Regions from separate parts of the Streptomyces sp. NPDC059371 genome, predicted to be linked through region 2. Evidence: riboswitches for the same ligand, from Rfam matches in the RefSeq annotation. Region 2 holds a riboswitch; the other holds the start of a gene.
What was found. A riboswitch is a leader RNA that binds a small molecule or an ion and turns the genes downstream of it on or off. The one in region 2 is predicted to bind thiamine pyrophosphate.
Positions count from the first base shown of each region.

Region 1: linked by a shared signal. The riboswitch ahead of ACFXGX_RS30150 (thiamine ABC transporter substrate binding subunit) and the one ahead of thiO (glycine oxidase ThiO) in region 2 are both predicted to bind thiamine pyrophosphate.

Region 1 is NZ_JBHYXD010000069.1:38,593-46,219, reverse strand. Features, by position in the region: gene ACFXGX_RS30155 (ABC transporter permease) at 1-1,706, opposite strand, end outside; gene ACFXGX_RS30150 (thiamine ABC transporter substrate binding subunit) at 1,682-2,779, opposite strand; TPP riboswitch at 2,856-2,961, opposite strand; gene rlmN (23S rRNA (adenine(2503)-C(2))-methyltransferase RlmN) at 3,042-4,148, opposite strand; gene ACFXGX_RS30140 (TetR/AcrR family transcriptional regulator) at 4,311-4,904, opposite strand; gene ACFXGX_RS30135 (MFS transporter) at 5,045-6,742, shown strand; gene ACFXGX_RS30130 (hypothetical protein) at 6,739-6,924, shown strand; gene ACFXGX_RS30125 (NmrA family NAD(P)-binding protein) at 7,104-7,627, shown strand, end outside.
Region 2 is NZ_JBHYXD010000005.1:149,823-157,449, forward strand. Features, by position in the region: gene ACFXGX_RS05170 (deoxyribonuclease IV) at 1-557, opposite strand, end outside; gene pknB (Stk1 family PASTA domain-containing Ser/Thr kinase) at 652-2,610, opposite strand; gene ACFXGX_RS05180 (thiazole synthase) at 2,886-3,680, opposite strand; gene thiS (sulfur carrier protein ThiS) at 3,684-3,884, opposite strand; gene thiO (glycine oxidase ThiO) at 3,881-5,047, opposite strand; TPP riboswitch at 5,045-5,157, opposite strand; gene ACFXGX_RS05195 (hypothetical protein) at 5,210-5,587, shown strand; gene ACFXGX_RS05200 (NAD(P)/FAD-dependent oxidoreductase) at 5,620-6,858, shown strand; gene ACFXGX_RS05205 (Rv2175c family DNA-binding protein) at 6,924-7,295, shown strand; gene thiE (thiamine phosphate synthase) at 7,387-7,627, shown strand, end outside.

The sequences.
Region 1 (7,627 bases), on a different contig from region 2:
AGAGCCACCGCGCACACCACCATCAGGATCGTCGAAAGGGCCATCGCCTGGCCGTAGTTGAGATCGCCCGCGCGCCCGAGCAGCCGGGCCACCGCGACCGGGAGAGTCGGGTTGTCGGGCCGTGCGATGAAGACGGTCGCGCCGAACTCCCCGAGGGAGACGGCGAAGGCGAAACCGGCCGCGATCAGCAGGGCCCGCCGCACCATCGGAAGATCGACCTCGCGCCACACCCGCCACGGCGACGCCCCGAGGACGGCCGCGGCCTCCCGCAGCCGCCCGTCCACCGCGCGCAGCACGGGCAGCATGGTCCGTACGACGAAGGGGACGCCGACCAGCGCCTGTGCCAGCGGCACGAGGATCCAGCTCGCGCGCAGGTCGAGCGGCGGCTCGTCCAGGGCGATCAGGAACCCGAAGCCCACGGTCACCGCGGAGACGCCGAGCGGCAGCATCAGCAGTGCGTCGAAGCCCCGCATCAGCCGGCCGGCGCGCCGGGTGAGGGCGGCCGCGGCCAGACCGCCGATCAGCACGGCGATGGCGGTGGCGGCGAGCGCGTACTCCAGGGAGTTGCCGACCGCCTCGATCGGGGCGACGAGGAAGACGCCTCCGTCGTCGTCGGCCAGGGCCCGGTAGTAGCCGAGTCCCGGGGCGTCGAGGGACCGCTGGACGAGGACCGCGAGCGGCAGCACGAGCAGCACCGCGATGCTCACGAGCACGCCCGCGAGGAGCGCCCACTGTCCGCCGCCGCGGGGCCGGCGCGCGGTGGTGTCCGGGGCCACCAGACGCAGGGCGGTCTCCCGTCGGCGTACGGTCGCCGCGTGCACGGCGAGGATCGCGCCGACGGCGACGAACTGGACGATCGTCAGCACGGCCGCCGTCGTGAGGTCGAAGATCTCGGAGGTCTGCCGGTAGATCTCGACTTCGAGGGTCGAGAAGGTCGGGCCGCCGAGGATCTGCACCACGCCGAACGAGGTGAAGGTGAAGAGGAAGACCATGAGGGCGGCGGCGGCCACGGCGGGTCCGAGCGCGGGCAGCGTCACCCTGCGCCAGGCCGCCAGGCGCGAGGCCCCGAGCATGCGTGCGGCCTCCTCCTGGCGCGGGTCGAGCTGCGACCAGAGCCCGCCGACGGTCCGTACGACCACGGCGTAGTTGAAGAAGACGTGCGCGAGGAGGATGGCCCACACGGTGCTGTCCAGGCGTACGCCCCACAGCTCGTCGAGCAGTCCGCCCCGGCCGACCAGCGCGAGGAACGCCGTGCCGACGACCACGGTCGGAAGGACGAAGGGCACCGTCACCACGGCCCGGAGAATCCGTTTGCCGCGGAAGTCGAAGCGCGCGAAGACGTACGCGCCGGGGAGCGCGACCAGCAGCGTGAGCGCCGTCGAGGCGAGCGCCTGCCAGGTGGTGAACCACAGCACGTGCCGGATGTCGGGGCGGGTCGCGACGTCCCAGACGCGGCCCAGTTGCCAGCCGCCGTCCGTATGGAGCCCGCGCGAGACGATCGCGGCGACGGGATAGGCGAAGAAGAGCGCGAAGAACACGACGGGCAGCGCCATCAGGGCGAACCGCGCCGCGTTCTGTCCGCAGGCCGGGCGCGGAGTCCGGTCGGCGCGGTCCCGCCCGCCGGGCCCGGCCGGTCCGGCGGTCCTCTCGGGACCGCCGGCCTTCACCGTCCCGTCGGCGGCTACTTCAGTACGAGCGAGGTCCACGACTTGACCCACTGGTCGCGGTCGGCGGCGATCTTCGCGGACGCCAGGGTCTGGGGATGCTCGGCCTGCGGACCGTACCGGGTGAACTCGGCCGGTACCCGCGCGCCCTCACGGACCGGGTAGACGAACATGTTGAGCGGCATGTCCTCCTGGAACTCCTTGGTGAGCAGGAAGTCCAGGAGCGCCTTGCCGCCCTTGGCGTTCTTGGCGTTGCTGAGCAGGCCCGCGTACTCGACCTGCCGGAAGCAGGTGCCGTCCGCGACGCCGGTCGGGGCCGTGGCGGGCTTCGGGTCGCCGTAGATGACCTCGGCGGGCGGCGAGGAGGCGTACGAGACGACGAGCGGCCGGTCTGCCTTGGCCTTCCTGCCGCCGGCGGACCCCGAGAACTCCTCGTTGTAGGCCTGCTCCCAGCCGTCCACGACCTTGACGCCGTTGGCCTTGAGCTTCTTCCAGTAGCCCTGCCAGTTCTCGTCGCCGTAGTGCGCGGCGGACCCGAGCAGGAAGCCGAGGCCGGGCGAGGAGGTGGCGGCGTTCTCGGTGACCAGGAGGTTCTTGTACGCGGGCTTGGCCAGGTCGTCGAAGGACCGCGGCGGGGCCAGCTTGTGCTTGCTGAACCAGGCCTTGTCGTAGTTGACGCAGATGTCGCCCGTGTCGACGGGCGTGACCCGGTGCTTGTCCTGGTCGGTCCGGTACTCCGGCAGGACCTGGTCCGCGCCCTTGGCCTCGTACGGCTGGAAGAGCCCGTTGTCGAGCGCGCGGGAGAGCAGGGTGTTGTCGACGCCGAAGAGGACGTCGCCCTGGGGGTTGTCCTTGGTCAGGATGGCCTTGTTCACGGCCTGCCCGGCGTCGCCGTCCTTGAGGACGCGGACCTTGTAGCCGGACCGCTTCTCGAAGTCCGCCAGGACGTTCTTCGACACGAGCCACGAGTCGTGGCTGACGAGCGTGATCGTCTTCGAGTCGCCCGAGCCGGTGGCGTCGGACGAGCCGCACGCGGACAGCACGGGCAGCGCGACGAGGCCGAGCCCGACGGCCGTGACCGCGAGCCGTCTGCCGCCGCTGGTGTTGTTGATCACTGATTCCTCCTGGGTGACCAGGAAGAGACGCGGCCCTGCCCGGGACCTCTGACGGTTCCCGGGCAGGGCGCAACAGCTTGAGTAATGACCGAACTTCCTACCCAGAATGACCTGGGCAAGGTTCAGAGGGTCTGCGGTCTGTCCCGCACTCTCAGCGCTGTGGCGCTCCCCTGTCGGAATATGAAGATGTCGGACGGTGAAGATGCCGGGCTATGACGACATCGAACGACGAAGATGACGAAACAGACCGACTCGGTTCAGACTACCGCTCGGTCGCGGCGAGCTGACCACACGCCCCGTCGATCTCCTGGCCCCGGGTGTCCCGGACGGTGACCGTGACGCCGTGGGCGGCGATCGCCTCGACGAACGCCTTCTCGTCCTCGGGCCGCGACGCGGTCCACTTCGAGCCCGGGGTCGGGTTCAGCGGGATGAGGTTGACGTGCACGGGCTTGCCCTTGAGCATCCGGCCGAGCCGGTCGCCCCGCCAGGCCTGGTCGTTGATGTCGCGGATCAGCGCGTACTCGATGGACAGACGGCGTCCGGACCGGTCCGCGTATCCCCAGCCGGCGTCGAGCACCTCGCGCACCTGCCACCGTGTGTTCACGGGGACGAGGGTGTCACGCAGTTCGTCGTCCGGGGCGTGCAGGGAGATCGCGAGCCGGCACTTGAAGCCCTCGTCCGCGAACCGGTTGATCGCGGGAACCAGACCGACCGTCGAGACGGTGATACCGCGCTGCGACAGCCCCAGCCCGTCCGGCTCGGGGTCGGTGAGGGCGCGGATCGAGCCGACCACCCGCTTGTAGTTGGCGAGCGGCTCGCCCATCCCCATGAAGACGATGTTGCTCAGCCGCGCCGGACCCCCGGGGATCTCGCCGTCACGCAGCGCCCGCATCCCGTCGACGATCTGGTGCACGATCTCGCCGGTCGACAGGTTCCGGTCGAGGCCGGCCTGTCCGGTGGCGCAGAACGGGCAGTTCATCCCGCAGCCCGCCTGCGAACTGATGCACATGGTCACCCGGTCCGGGTAGCGCATGAGCACGGACTCGACGAGCGTGCCGTCGAAGAGCCGCCACAGGGTCTTGCGGGTGGTGTCCTGGTCGGTCGACAGGTGCCGCACGACCGTCATCAGCTCGGGAAGCAGCGCTTCCTGGAGCTTGCCGCGCGAGGCGGCCGGGATGTCCGTCCACTCGGCGGGGTCGTGCGCGTACCGGGCGAAGTAGTGCTGCGAGAGCTGCTTGGCACGAAACGGCTTCTCACCGATCGCGGCAACCGCCTCTTTGCGCTCGGCAGGCGTGAGATCGGCAAGGTGCCGCGGCGGCTTCTTGGCTCCGCGCGGCGAGACAAAGGTGAGTTCTCCGGGCTTAGGCATGGCGTAACCAGTGTCGCAGATCGTTTGGCCCCGCCCAGGTCGGATGGGCGAGGGGCCTGTCACCCTCCGGTGTCCCCTGTCACCCTTGGTCAACGCTTCACGGCCCAGAGACGGCCCAGCGGTCGCTGTACGTGCCGGCCGGCGCCGTCAGCCGGCCCCCGGTCAGTCCGTGCGCTGCTGCGGTTCGGACTGCCCGGTGCCGCTCTCGGTGAGAGCCGTGCGCGCGGCCTCCAGCAGTTCTTCGGAGAGCGGGTTGCCCCGGGTGGCGCGGGCGAGGACGAGAGCACCGACCATGGTGCAGAACTGGGCCATGCCGTCGTCGTCGCCGGTGGCCAGCCGAGCGGCGCGGTTCCGTACCCCGTCGATGTAGACGTGGCGGGCGCGGGCGGCCTGGTCGGGCTCGCGCCCCAGGTCAGCGGCGAATCCGGAGACGGGGCAGCCCTCCCCGGCGTGATCGCGGTGCCAGACCGAGAGGTAGTCCTCGATCAGCGTCCGGCGGGCGGCCTCGTGCGCCTCGTGATCCTCGAGCGCCACGGCCGAGTGCGCCGCCTGCTCGGCGAAGGCGTGGGCGATGGCCTCGTCGACCAGGTCCTCCTTGGAGGCGAACTGCTTGTAGAACCCGCCATGGGTGAGCCCGGCGGCCTTCATCAGGTCGGCGACGCTGACCGCGGTGCCTTTCTCGCGGAACATCCGGGAGGCGGTGGCTACGACGCGTCGCCGGTTCTCCTGTGCTTGCGCCAGGGACACGCGGCCCATGGAATCACTCTCCTCAAATGGATGTCACTTGCCATCTATCCTAGCCTCAGTTTAGATTATTACCGACATCTATTAGGTACCGATGAGATCGCCCGACAGGTCGAGCGGGGCCTTGCGCCGCCTCCCACCGTCTGAGGCCGATGTCCTCCGACCCGCGATCGCAGAACGACCGACAGCACTGGAGACCCCCTGTGGCATCACCACCCACCCCCATCGGCTCCTCGACGCCCGCGGGGCCCACGCCACCCGTGCCGCCTGCCCAGCGACGAAGCGTTTCCGAGTCGGTCCACCGCCGGCGCTGGGCCGTCCTGACCGTGCTCTGTTCCAGCCTCCTGGTGGTGATGCTGGACAACTCGATCCTCAACGTGGCGACGAAGACCATCGCCCAACCCGCTCCGACCGGACTCGGCTCCACCCAGAGCCAGCTGGAGTGGGCGATCAACTCCTACACGCTGGTCTTCGCCGGACTGCTCTTCACCGCGGGTCTGCTCGGTGACCGGCTCGGCCGCAAGAAGGTGCTCCTCTTCGGCATGCTGGTGTTCGGCGCGGGATCGGCGCTGTCCGCGTCGTCGGCCTCCCCCGGGCAGCTCATCGGCTTCCGCGCCGTGATGGGCTTCGGCGGCGCCTTCATCCTGCCCGCCACCCTCGCGATCATCATGAACGTCTTCGAGCGCGAGGAGCAGCCCAAGGCCATCGGCATCTGGACCAGTGTGGTCGGTTTCGCCATTGCCCTCGGCCCCATCACCGGCGGCATCCTGCTGCAGCACTTCTGGTGGGGCTCGGTCTTCCTGGTCAACGTGCCCATCGTGGTCGCCGCGATGGTCGCGATGGTCGCGATCGTCCCCGACTCGAAGAACCCCAAGCCCGGCAAGCTCGACCCGGTCGGCGTCGTGCTCTCGGTCCTGGGCCTGGTCTCGCTGATCTACGGCATCATCAAGGGCGGCCAGGAGGGCGACTTCACTGTGGCCCAGTCCTGGGGCCCGATCGTGGCCGGCCTGGCGGTCCTCGGGGTCTTCGTCGTCCATCAGCGCAGCAGCGACCATCCGGCCCTCGACGTCACCTGGTTCCGCAACCGGCGGTTCTCCGCGTCCGTCGCCGCCATCGGCCTGGTCTTCTTCGCCCTCACGGGCGTCACGTTCTTCAGCGTCTTCTACAACCAGAGCGTGCGCGGCTACAGCGTCCTGCAGTCCGGTCTGCTCGTGCTGCCGCTGGCCGCGTCCCAGATGTTCTTCGCCCCGCGGGCCCGGCTGGTCGTCGACCGCTTCGGTGCCCGAGCCGTGTGCGCCGGCGGCCTCGTCCTGACCGCCGTGGCCTTCGCCGGCTTCGTGCTGCTCGGCCAGGACACCCCCATCTGGGTGCTGGAGGTGCTGTTCTTCCTGATGGGCACGGGGATGGCGCATGTGATGCCGCCCGCCACCGTCATGATCATGTCGTCGTTGCCGCGGGAGAAGGCCGGCTCCGGATCCGCGATCAACAACACCTTCCGGCAGGTCGGCGGAGCCTTGGGGGTCGCCGTGCTGGGGGCGTTGCTGTCCACCAGTTACCGCAGCGGCATCGACGGCCACCTGGGCGTGCTGCCCGCCTCCGACCGGCACGCCGCAGGTGAATCCGTCCAGGCGACCCTGTCCGTCGCCGAGAAGCTGGGACCGGCCGGCAAGGTGCTGGTGCAGCCCGCTCACGACGCCTTCATTCATGCCATGCACATCACCGCAATAGGATCGGCGGCCGTCGCCCTGGTCGGCGCGGTCGTCGTGCTGGTCTTCCTGCCGGGCAAGGACGCCGCCGTGGCCGCCGGTGGTGACAGGTCCCAGCGCCGGACCGCGGGAGCCCGACGGTGATCACGAACCATCCCCGCGAGACACCGGAGGCGACCGCCTGCCGGGGACGTCCCCGCAGTGCCACCGCCGACACCGTCGTCATCGAGATCGTGCTTCGGCTGCTCGATGAGGGCGCCACTACAGGCGGGCTCACCATGGAGGGCAGGAGTGCGCCCGCGCGGGTGAGGCCTGTGCCGGCCTAGGTGCCGCTGACCTCCTCTGCCCGGCAGTCGCCGAACCACCGGCAGCACTGGAGACCCCTGTGAAATCGCCACCCGGATCAGCGGTGACGTCTCCGGGGCCAACGCCTTGCTGACAGCTCCGCTGACACGCTGATCACACCTCAACTCAGATATTCCATGACTCCGAAGGAGATCGACTGATGGTTGCCGACAACCTTGTTCTTATCCCCGGTGCCGGCGGCGTGGGCCGTACGGTCTTCGAGCACTTGCGTGCTCAGGATGTGCCGGTGCGTTTCATGGTCCGTCGCGAGGACGAGCGTGCGGCTGAGCTGCGGACGCTCGGCGCGGAGGTCGTCATCGGTGACCTGACCCGGCCCGATACGGTAGCGGCCGCGCTGCAAGGCGTGGCGCGGATGTACTTCGCGATGCGCGTGTCGCCGGACCACCTGCTGGCAGCGACCGTGGTGGCCTCCGTTGCGAGGGAGTACGGGAAGCTGGAGGCCTTGGTCGACCTGTCGCAGATGACGGTGTCGCAGATGACCGCCACCAGCACCGAAGAGTCGCATCAGCAGCGGCTGCACTGGCTGGCGGAGCAGGTCTTCGACTGGTCGGGTCTGCCCGTGGTGCACATCCGGCCGACGGCGTTCCTGGACACTCCGCTGTTCACCACGATGGCGGCACGGTCGATTCAGGAAAACGGCACGATCGCGCTGCCGTTCGGCAC
Region 2 (7,627 bases):
TCGAGGCAGACGCCCAGCTTGGGGTGCGCGTCCAAGGCCTCGAAGTAGGGCCCGAAGTCCCACGTGCGGGAGCAGAGGGAGGAACCCTGGCCGGCCGTGGACTCCAGCAGCAGGAACGGGTCGTCGTCGTGGGTCAGTTCGTCCAGCAGCGGCAGCAGCCGGTCGCGGACCTGCCGCAGCGCGACGGACCGCTCCCGGCCGCCGGTGGCGCTCCCGGTGTGCACGACCACCCCGAGGGCGCCGATCTCCCGTCCGCGCCGCAGCGAGTGCCGCAGCGACTCCACCGACTTCTCGACCGTCGCCTCGGTGTGCGAGCCGAAGTTGATCAGATACGGGGCATGCACGTACGCCGGGATCGACCCGGCGGCGCACGCGGCGCGGAAGTCCTCGTCCTGCTTGGGGTTCCCGGCGGGCGTCGCCCAGCCGCGCGGGTTGGCGACGAAGACCTGGACGGTCTCGGCCGCGAGCTCACGGGCGTAGGCCAGACCGACGGAGTTGAGGCCGCCGGCCACGGGGACATGGCCGCCGACGGGGTTGCGGAGCTGCTTGCTGGTCACACCCGTCAGGGTGTCACGCGCCGCCGGGCACCCCGCGGGCGGACCTGCGGCTCGACCCGTGGGGCGGCCGTGGGGTGCCCGGCGGCGTATCCGCTCAGCGGATCTGGATCGTTATCGTCGAGCCCTTGGGTGCCGTGTCGCCGCCGTCCACCGACTGCTTCTTGACCGTGTCGCCGAAGAGCCCGAGGAGCCCGCGATCCTCGTCGACCTCGAACCCGGCGTCCTCCAGCGCCTTCTTCGCGTCGTCCACGCTGTCGCCCACGACGTCCGGGACCTCGATCATCTCGGGGCCCTTGGAGAGAGTCAGTGTCACCGTGTCGCCCGTGGCGGCCTCACGGCCCGCGCGCGGCGTCTGCTGGGCGACCTGGCCCTTGTCGAACTCGGAGTTGACCCGCTCCGGGGCGATCTTCACCTTCAGGCCCGCGCCCTCCAGCTCCGCGGTGGCGTCCTCGACCGACGAGCCGGTCACGTCGGGCAGTTCCACCGGGCTGCCCTTGCTCACCACGATCGCGATCGCCGAGCCCGAGTGCCGCTCGGTGCCCGTGGCCGGATCCGTACCGATCACGAAGCCCTTCGTCACGTCCTGGCTGAACTCGCGCGTGACCATGCCCGCGACGAGCCCGTCGCCCTTGAGCACTTCCTTGGCCTTGAACAGGGCGAGGCCCTTGAGGTCCGGCACCTTCACCGTCTGGGGGCCGTCGGAGACGGTCAGCGTCACGGAGTCGTTGTCGCGGATGCGCTCGCCGACATTGGGGTCGGTACTGATGACCGTGCCCCGCTTCACGGTGTCGCTGTAGGCGTGCTTGACCTGTTTGACGTCGAGCCCGGCGCCCCGGAGCTGGGTCCTGGCCTGCGCTTCCGTCTTCGCCAGGACGGGCGGGACCTTGGTGAACTGGCCCGAGTTGATGTACCAGACACCGGCGCCGAGACCGAGCACCAGCACGATCGCGGCGATGGCCAGCAGCATCCCGCGCCGCGGCGGCCGCGTGCCCGCGGTCCGCTGCGGGACCGGCGCGGTGGTGAAGGGGCTGCTGTCGGTCGTGAACGGGCTGCTCTGTTCGAACCGGCTGGTCCGGCCGAAGGAGTCGTCGTCGTTCACGGGCAGCAGACGGGGGACGGACAGCGAGCGCGGGATCACGCTCGTACGGTCGTCGGCGTTGTCGTGGCCCACGGACAGGGCGCCCGGCGGGATCGCGTCGAGCTGGCCGGCGGTGAGGCCGGCGCGCGCTTCGAGGACCTGCCCGAGCAGGGTCACCGCGTCGGCCGGGCGGAGCTCGGGATTGCGGGCCGTGGCCGCGGTGACCAGTTCGTCGAGCGGGTACGCGAGGCCCGGCACGACGGCCGACGGGGGCGGTACGTCCTCGTGGAGGTGCTGGTAGAGCACCTGGGCGGGGGAGTCCGCGGCGTGCGGCTTCGCGCCGGTGAGCATTTCGTAGAGGACGACACCGCAGGCGTAGACGTCGACCCGGGTGTCGGCGGTGCCGTGCTCGATCTGCTCGGGGGCGAGGTACGACACGGTGCCGAGGACGGCGCCCGTCGTGCTCGTCACCGTGTCCACGGCGCGGACGAGCCCGAAGTCCGCGACCTTGACCCGGCCGTCATCCCCTATCAGGACGTTCTCCGGCTTCATGTCGCGGTGCACGAACCCGGCGCGGTGGGCCGCGCCGAGCGCGGCGAGCACCGGCTCCAGGATGTCGAGCGCGGCCCGCGGCTGCAGGGCGCCGCGCTCGCGCAGCACGTCGCGCAGGGTGCACCCGGCGATGTACTCCATGGCCAGATAGACGTACGACCCTTCCGCCCCCTGGTCGAAGACCTGCACCACGTTCGGGTGCGCCAGCCGGGCCACCGACTTGGCCTCGCGGATGAACCGCTCGACGAACGAGGCGTCGGCGGCCAGCGTCGGGTGCATCACCTTGAGCGCGAGCACGCGGTCGAGGCGGGTGTCCAAGGCCCTGTAGACCGTGGCCATCCCGCCGACCGCGATCCGTGCGTCGACGCGATAGCGGCCGTCGAGCACGTGTCCGACAAGCGGGTCCTGAAGGGTCGTATCCACGCAGGTGAGTCTACGAGCCACCACTGTCACGGCGCCCCGTTAGGGCGATTCAGGGGTCCGACTGCATCCGAGCTGTGACGCACAACGGGCGTACGAAGATATGTTCGTCGTACGGATGTCCGATCATGTGCCGTCTGTCACCACAAGGACGCAACGCGACAACCCGACCGCACACGCGGCCGGAAACCGACGGCTGGTGAAACCGACGGCTGGTGGAAACCGACGCCAGGCGGAAGCCGACGGCGGAGGGAAGCCGACGCGGGGCGGGCCGGGGCTCAGAACGCCGGGCGCTCCGGGTCCAGCACCGCCATGCCCTCCACGGGAGAGGACGCCGCCGCGAAGTGCCGCCGCGGGATGCGCCCCGCCCGCCGCGCCAGACGACCCGCCTCCACCGCGTGCCGCATGGCCTCCGCCATCAGCACGGGCTCCTGCGCCCGTGTCACCGCCGAGGCCAGCATCACCCCCGCGCACCCCAGCTCCATCGCGAGCGCGGCGTCCGACGCCGTGCCCGCTCCCGCGTCCAGGATCACCGGCACGCGCGCGTTCTCGACGATCAGCTCGAAGTTGTGCGGGTTGCGGATCCCGAGCCCGGACCCGATGGGCGAGCCGAGCGGCATGATCGCCGCACAGCCGACGTCCTCCAGCTTCCGTGCCAGCACCGGGTCGTCGTTCGTGTACGGCAGCACGGTGAAGCCGTCGTCGACCAGCGTCTCCGCCGCGTCGAGCAGCTCGATCGGATCGGGCAGCAGGGTGCGCTCGTCGGCGATGACCTCCAGCTTGACCAGATCGGTGCCCAGCGCCTCGCGCGCCAGACGGGCCGTCAGCACGGCCTCGCCCGCGGTGTAGCAGCCGGCCGTGTTCGGCAGGACGCGGATGTTCAGCCGGGCCAGCACCGACAGGACCGAGCCGTGCACGGACGCGTCCACGCGCCGCATCGCGACCGTCGTCAGCTCCGTGCCGGACGCCACCAGGGAGCGCTCCAGCACGTCGAGGCTGGGCGCGCCGCCCGTCCCCATGATCAGCCGGGACGCGTAGACCGTACCGCCGAGGACGAAGGGGTCGTCTGCCATGGGTCAGCCTCCTTGGACGGCGGTGAGGACTTCGACGCGGTCGCCCTCGGCGAGCGCGGTGGACGGCCACTGCGCGCGCGGGACGACGGTCTCGTTCAGGGCGGCGGCCACCCCGGACGACGACACGGTGAGGGTCGCGACGAGCGCGTCGAGAGCGGTCCCGGCGTCGATCAGCCGCCGCTCCCCATTGACGACGATGTTCATACCGGCAGCTCCGTGAGGGCCGAGGCGCCGAAGCGCAGGGGGGTGAAGGGGCGGGCTTCGGCGGGGAGTTCGCCGGTGGTCAGCACGTGGGCCATCACGTCGCCGGTCACGGGCGTCAGGAGCACACCGTTGCGGTGGTGCCCGGTGGCCAGCAGCAGCCCGTCCAGGGCGCTCGGGCCGAGCAGCGGGGCGTTGTCGGGCGAGCCGGGGCGCAGCCCCGCGCGGGTCTCGGTGAGCGGCAGCTCGGTGATCCCGGGGACCAGCTCGTGGGCGTCGCGCAGCAGCTCGTACACGCCGCCCGCCGTCACGGTGGTGTCCCAGCCCAGCTCCTCGCTGGTCGCGCCCACCACGAGTTCGCCGTTCTCGCGCGGCACCAGGTAGACGTGGCTGCCGCGCACCACGGCCCGCACGGTCCGGTTCAGGAAGGGCGCGTACCGTCGCGGCACGGTCAGCCGCAGCACCTGCCCCTTGACCGGGCGCACCGGCGGCACGGCGTCCTCGGGGACGCCCGCCAGGCGCCCGCTGAGGCTGCCCCCGGCCAGCACCACCCGGTCGGCGGCGAGTTCGGTGCCGTCCGTGGTGACGACACCGGTCGCCCGCTCCCGTACGACGCTCAGACGCTCCGCCCAGGTCCGGTGCACGGTCACCCCGGCCCGCTCGCACGCGGTGACCAGGGCGGCGGCGAGGCGCCGCGGGTCGATCTGGTGGTCGCCGTCCACCCGCAGACCCCCGCGCACGCCGGGCGCGAGCATCGGTTCCAGACGGCGGCACTCACGGCCGCTCAGCCACTCCGACTCCAGCCCCGAGCGGACCTGGAGCGCGTGCAGTTCCCGCAGATGGGCGCGGTCGTCGGCGTCCAGCGCGACGGCCAGCGTGCCGCTCCGGCGATATCCGAGGTCCTGTCCGGCCGCCTCGGTGAGCTCGGCGGCGAAGTCCGGATAGCGGCGCGCGGAGGCGAGGTTGAGGCCCAGCAGGGTCTCCTCGCCGAAGTGCAGCTCGGTGACGGCGGCCAGCATCCCGGCCGCGACCTGTGCGGCGCCACCGCCCGGCTCGGGGTCCACGAGCGCGGTCGTGAACCCGCGCTGCGCGGCCCGCCAGGCCGTCACCAGACCGATGATCCCGCCCCCGACGACGAGGACGTCCGACGAACGTGCAGACGGCATGGGCGTCCAGCCCCTCCCTTCGCCGGCATGACCCGGATCAGGTTCGTACGGTCGGAGGCCGCCCAGCCTCCCTCTCAGCCCGGTACGTCCGGGCTCCCGCGAGTGCTTTACGTTGGCCACCCTAGCCCGCCTCCGTCCGTCTCAGTAAGGGAGCCTCCGCCCATGGCGCGACCGCTCGACGGCCTCGTGCTCGCCCCCGTCGCCGACCAGGCCCCGGGCCAGGTGGGCACCCGCACCCGGTTCACCTATCACGAGGAGGACGGCGTGGTCTGGGCCGACTACGCCGGCGGCGACGTCGTCCGCGGACATCTCGTCGGCACCCGCGAGGGTGACCGCCTCGACTTCCGGTACGTGCAGCTCAAGCGGGACGGGACCACCGCGTCGGGCCACTGCGTGTCCCTCGTCGTGGAACTGCCCGACGGCCGGGTGCGGTTGGAGGAGACCTGGACGTGGGAGTCGCAGCCGGGCGCCGGGACGAGCGTGGTGGAGGAACCGCGCGCGACCGGCCGTGTGCAACAGGTCACCGAGCACGTCCGCTGACTGACGAATCGTCACGTGTCTATGGTGATCAGGTGAGCGATCAGACGCAGGCACAGTCCCCGTCGCACAGGCGCACGGCACGACGGGTCGTCGTGGTGGGCGCGGGCATGGCCGGGGTGCAGACCGCGGTCGCCCTGCGCGAACAGGGCTTCACGGGCACCGTCACGCTGATCGGCGCGGAGCCGCATCAGCCCTACGACCGGCCGCCGCTGTCCAAGGCCGTCCTGCTCGGCAAGTCCGAGGGCTCCGCCTTCGACATCGACTTCGAGGCCCTGGACATCGACCTCCGGCTGGGCAGCGAGGCGCACGGCGTGCGCCCCGGGGACCACGAACTGGACACGGACGCGGGATCCGTCCCGTACGACGTCCTGGTCGTCGCCACCGGCGCCGAACCGATCCGGCTCCCCGGCGCCGAAGACGTGCCCGGCGTGCATCTGCTGCGCACCCTGGACGACGCCGACCGGCTGCGTCCCGTACTCACCCGGCAGCACGACATCGTGGTGGTCGGAGCGGGCTGGATCGGCGCCGAGTTCGCCACGGCGGCGCGCGAGGCGGGCTGCGCGGTCACCGTCGTCGAAGCCGCCGACCGGCCGCTCGCCGGGGCGCTGCCGCCCGAGGTGGCCGCCCCGATGGCCGCCTGGTACGCGGACAGCGGGGCCTCGCTGCGCACCGGCGCGCGCGTGGAGCGCGTCGAACCCGGCGCGGTGATCCTGGACGACGGCTCCCGGGTGCCCGCGGACGCCGTCGTGGTCGGGATCGGCGCGCGGCCCGCCACCGCCTGGATCGCCGGCTCCGGCATCGAGCTCGGCGCCCACCGCGAGATCGTCGCCGACGACCATCTGCGCACCTCCCTGCCGGACGTCTACGCGGTCGGCGACTGCGCCTCCTTCCCGTCCGGCCGCTACGAGGAACGCCTCCTCGTCCATCACTGGGACAACGCCCTCCAGGGCCCGCGCACGGTCGCCCTGAACATCGTCGGAGAGACGCCCGCGGCCTACGACCCCGTGCCGTACTTCTGGTCCGAGCAGTTCGGCCGTTTCGTGCAGTACGTCGGCCACCACGCGCCCGCCGACACCCTGGTGTGGCGCGGCGACCCCTCGGGCGCCTCCTGGTCGGTGTGCTGGCTCCGCGAGACGCGGCTCGTCGCCCTCCTGGCGGTGGGCCGCCCGAGGGATCTCGCCCAGGGCCGCAGGCTGATCGAGGCGGGCGTCACGATGGATCCGGTGCTGCTCGCGAACCCGTCGAGGCCGCTGAAGGGCGCCACGGCCTGATCCCGTCACCCCGGGTCGGACGCCCTCGGCTTCCGGCTGTCGGTCCGGGATGGCAGGCTTGTCCCGTGACCGAGATTGACGCAAAGATCGATGCTCTCGTCCCCGCCTGGCTCACCCTCCCCGACATCGCCGAACAGTTCGGCGTCGAGGTGACGCGCGTCCGGCAGCTGGTCAAGGACGGCCAGCTCATCGCCGTACGCCGTGGTGAGAACCGCGCGCTGCACGTCCCCGCCGACTTCATCGACGCGGACGAACAGAAGGTCGTCAAGGGCCTGGCCGGCACCCTGACGCTCCTGAGGGACGACGGCTTCTCCGACGAAGAGGCCCTGGAGTGGCTCTTCACCCCCGACCCGAGCCTGCCCGGTACCCCCGCGCAGGCTCTGAGCGAGAATCGCGGCACGGAGGTGAAGCGCCGCGCCCAGGCGCTCGCCGTCTGACCTGAACGCGACCGTCCGGCACGGGGAGCGCGGCGGCGGGACCATCCCGGCCGCCGCACTCCCCGCGCACCGACAAACGGGGGACCCACGCATGCCCGAGAACGCCGCCACGACCGCACGGGGCCGCCTGGCCGACGCCCGTGTCTATCTGTGCACCGACGCCCGCAGGCGTCAGGGTGACCTCGCCGAGTTCCTCGACGCGGTCCTGGCGGGCGGCGTCGACATCGTGCAGCTCCGCGACAAGGGCATGGAGGCGGGGGAGGAGCTGGAGCACCTGAAGGTCTTCGCGGACGCCTGCGCCCGACACGGCAGGCTTCTCGCGGTCAACGACC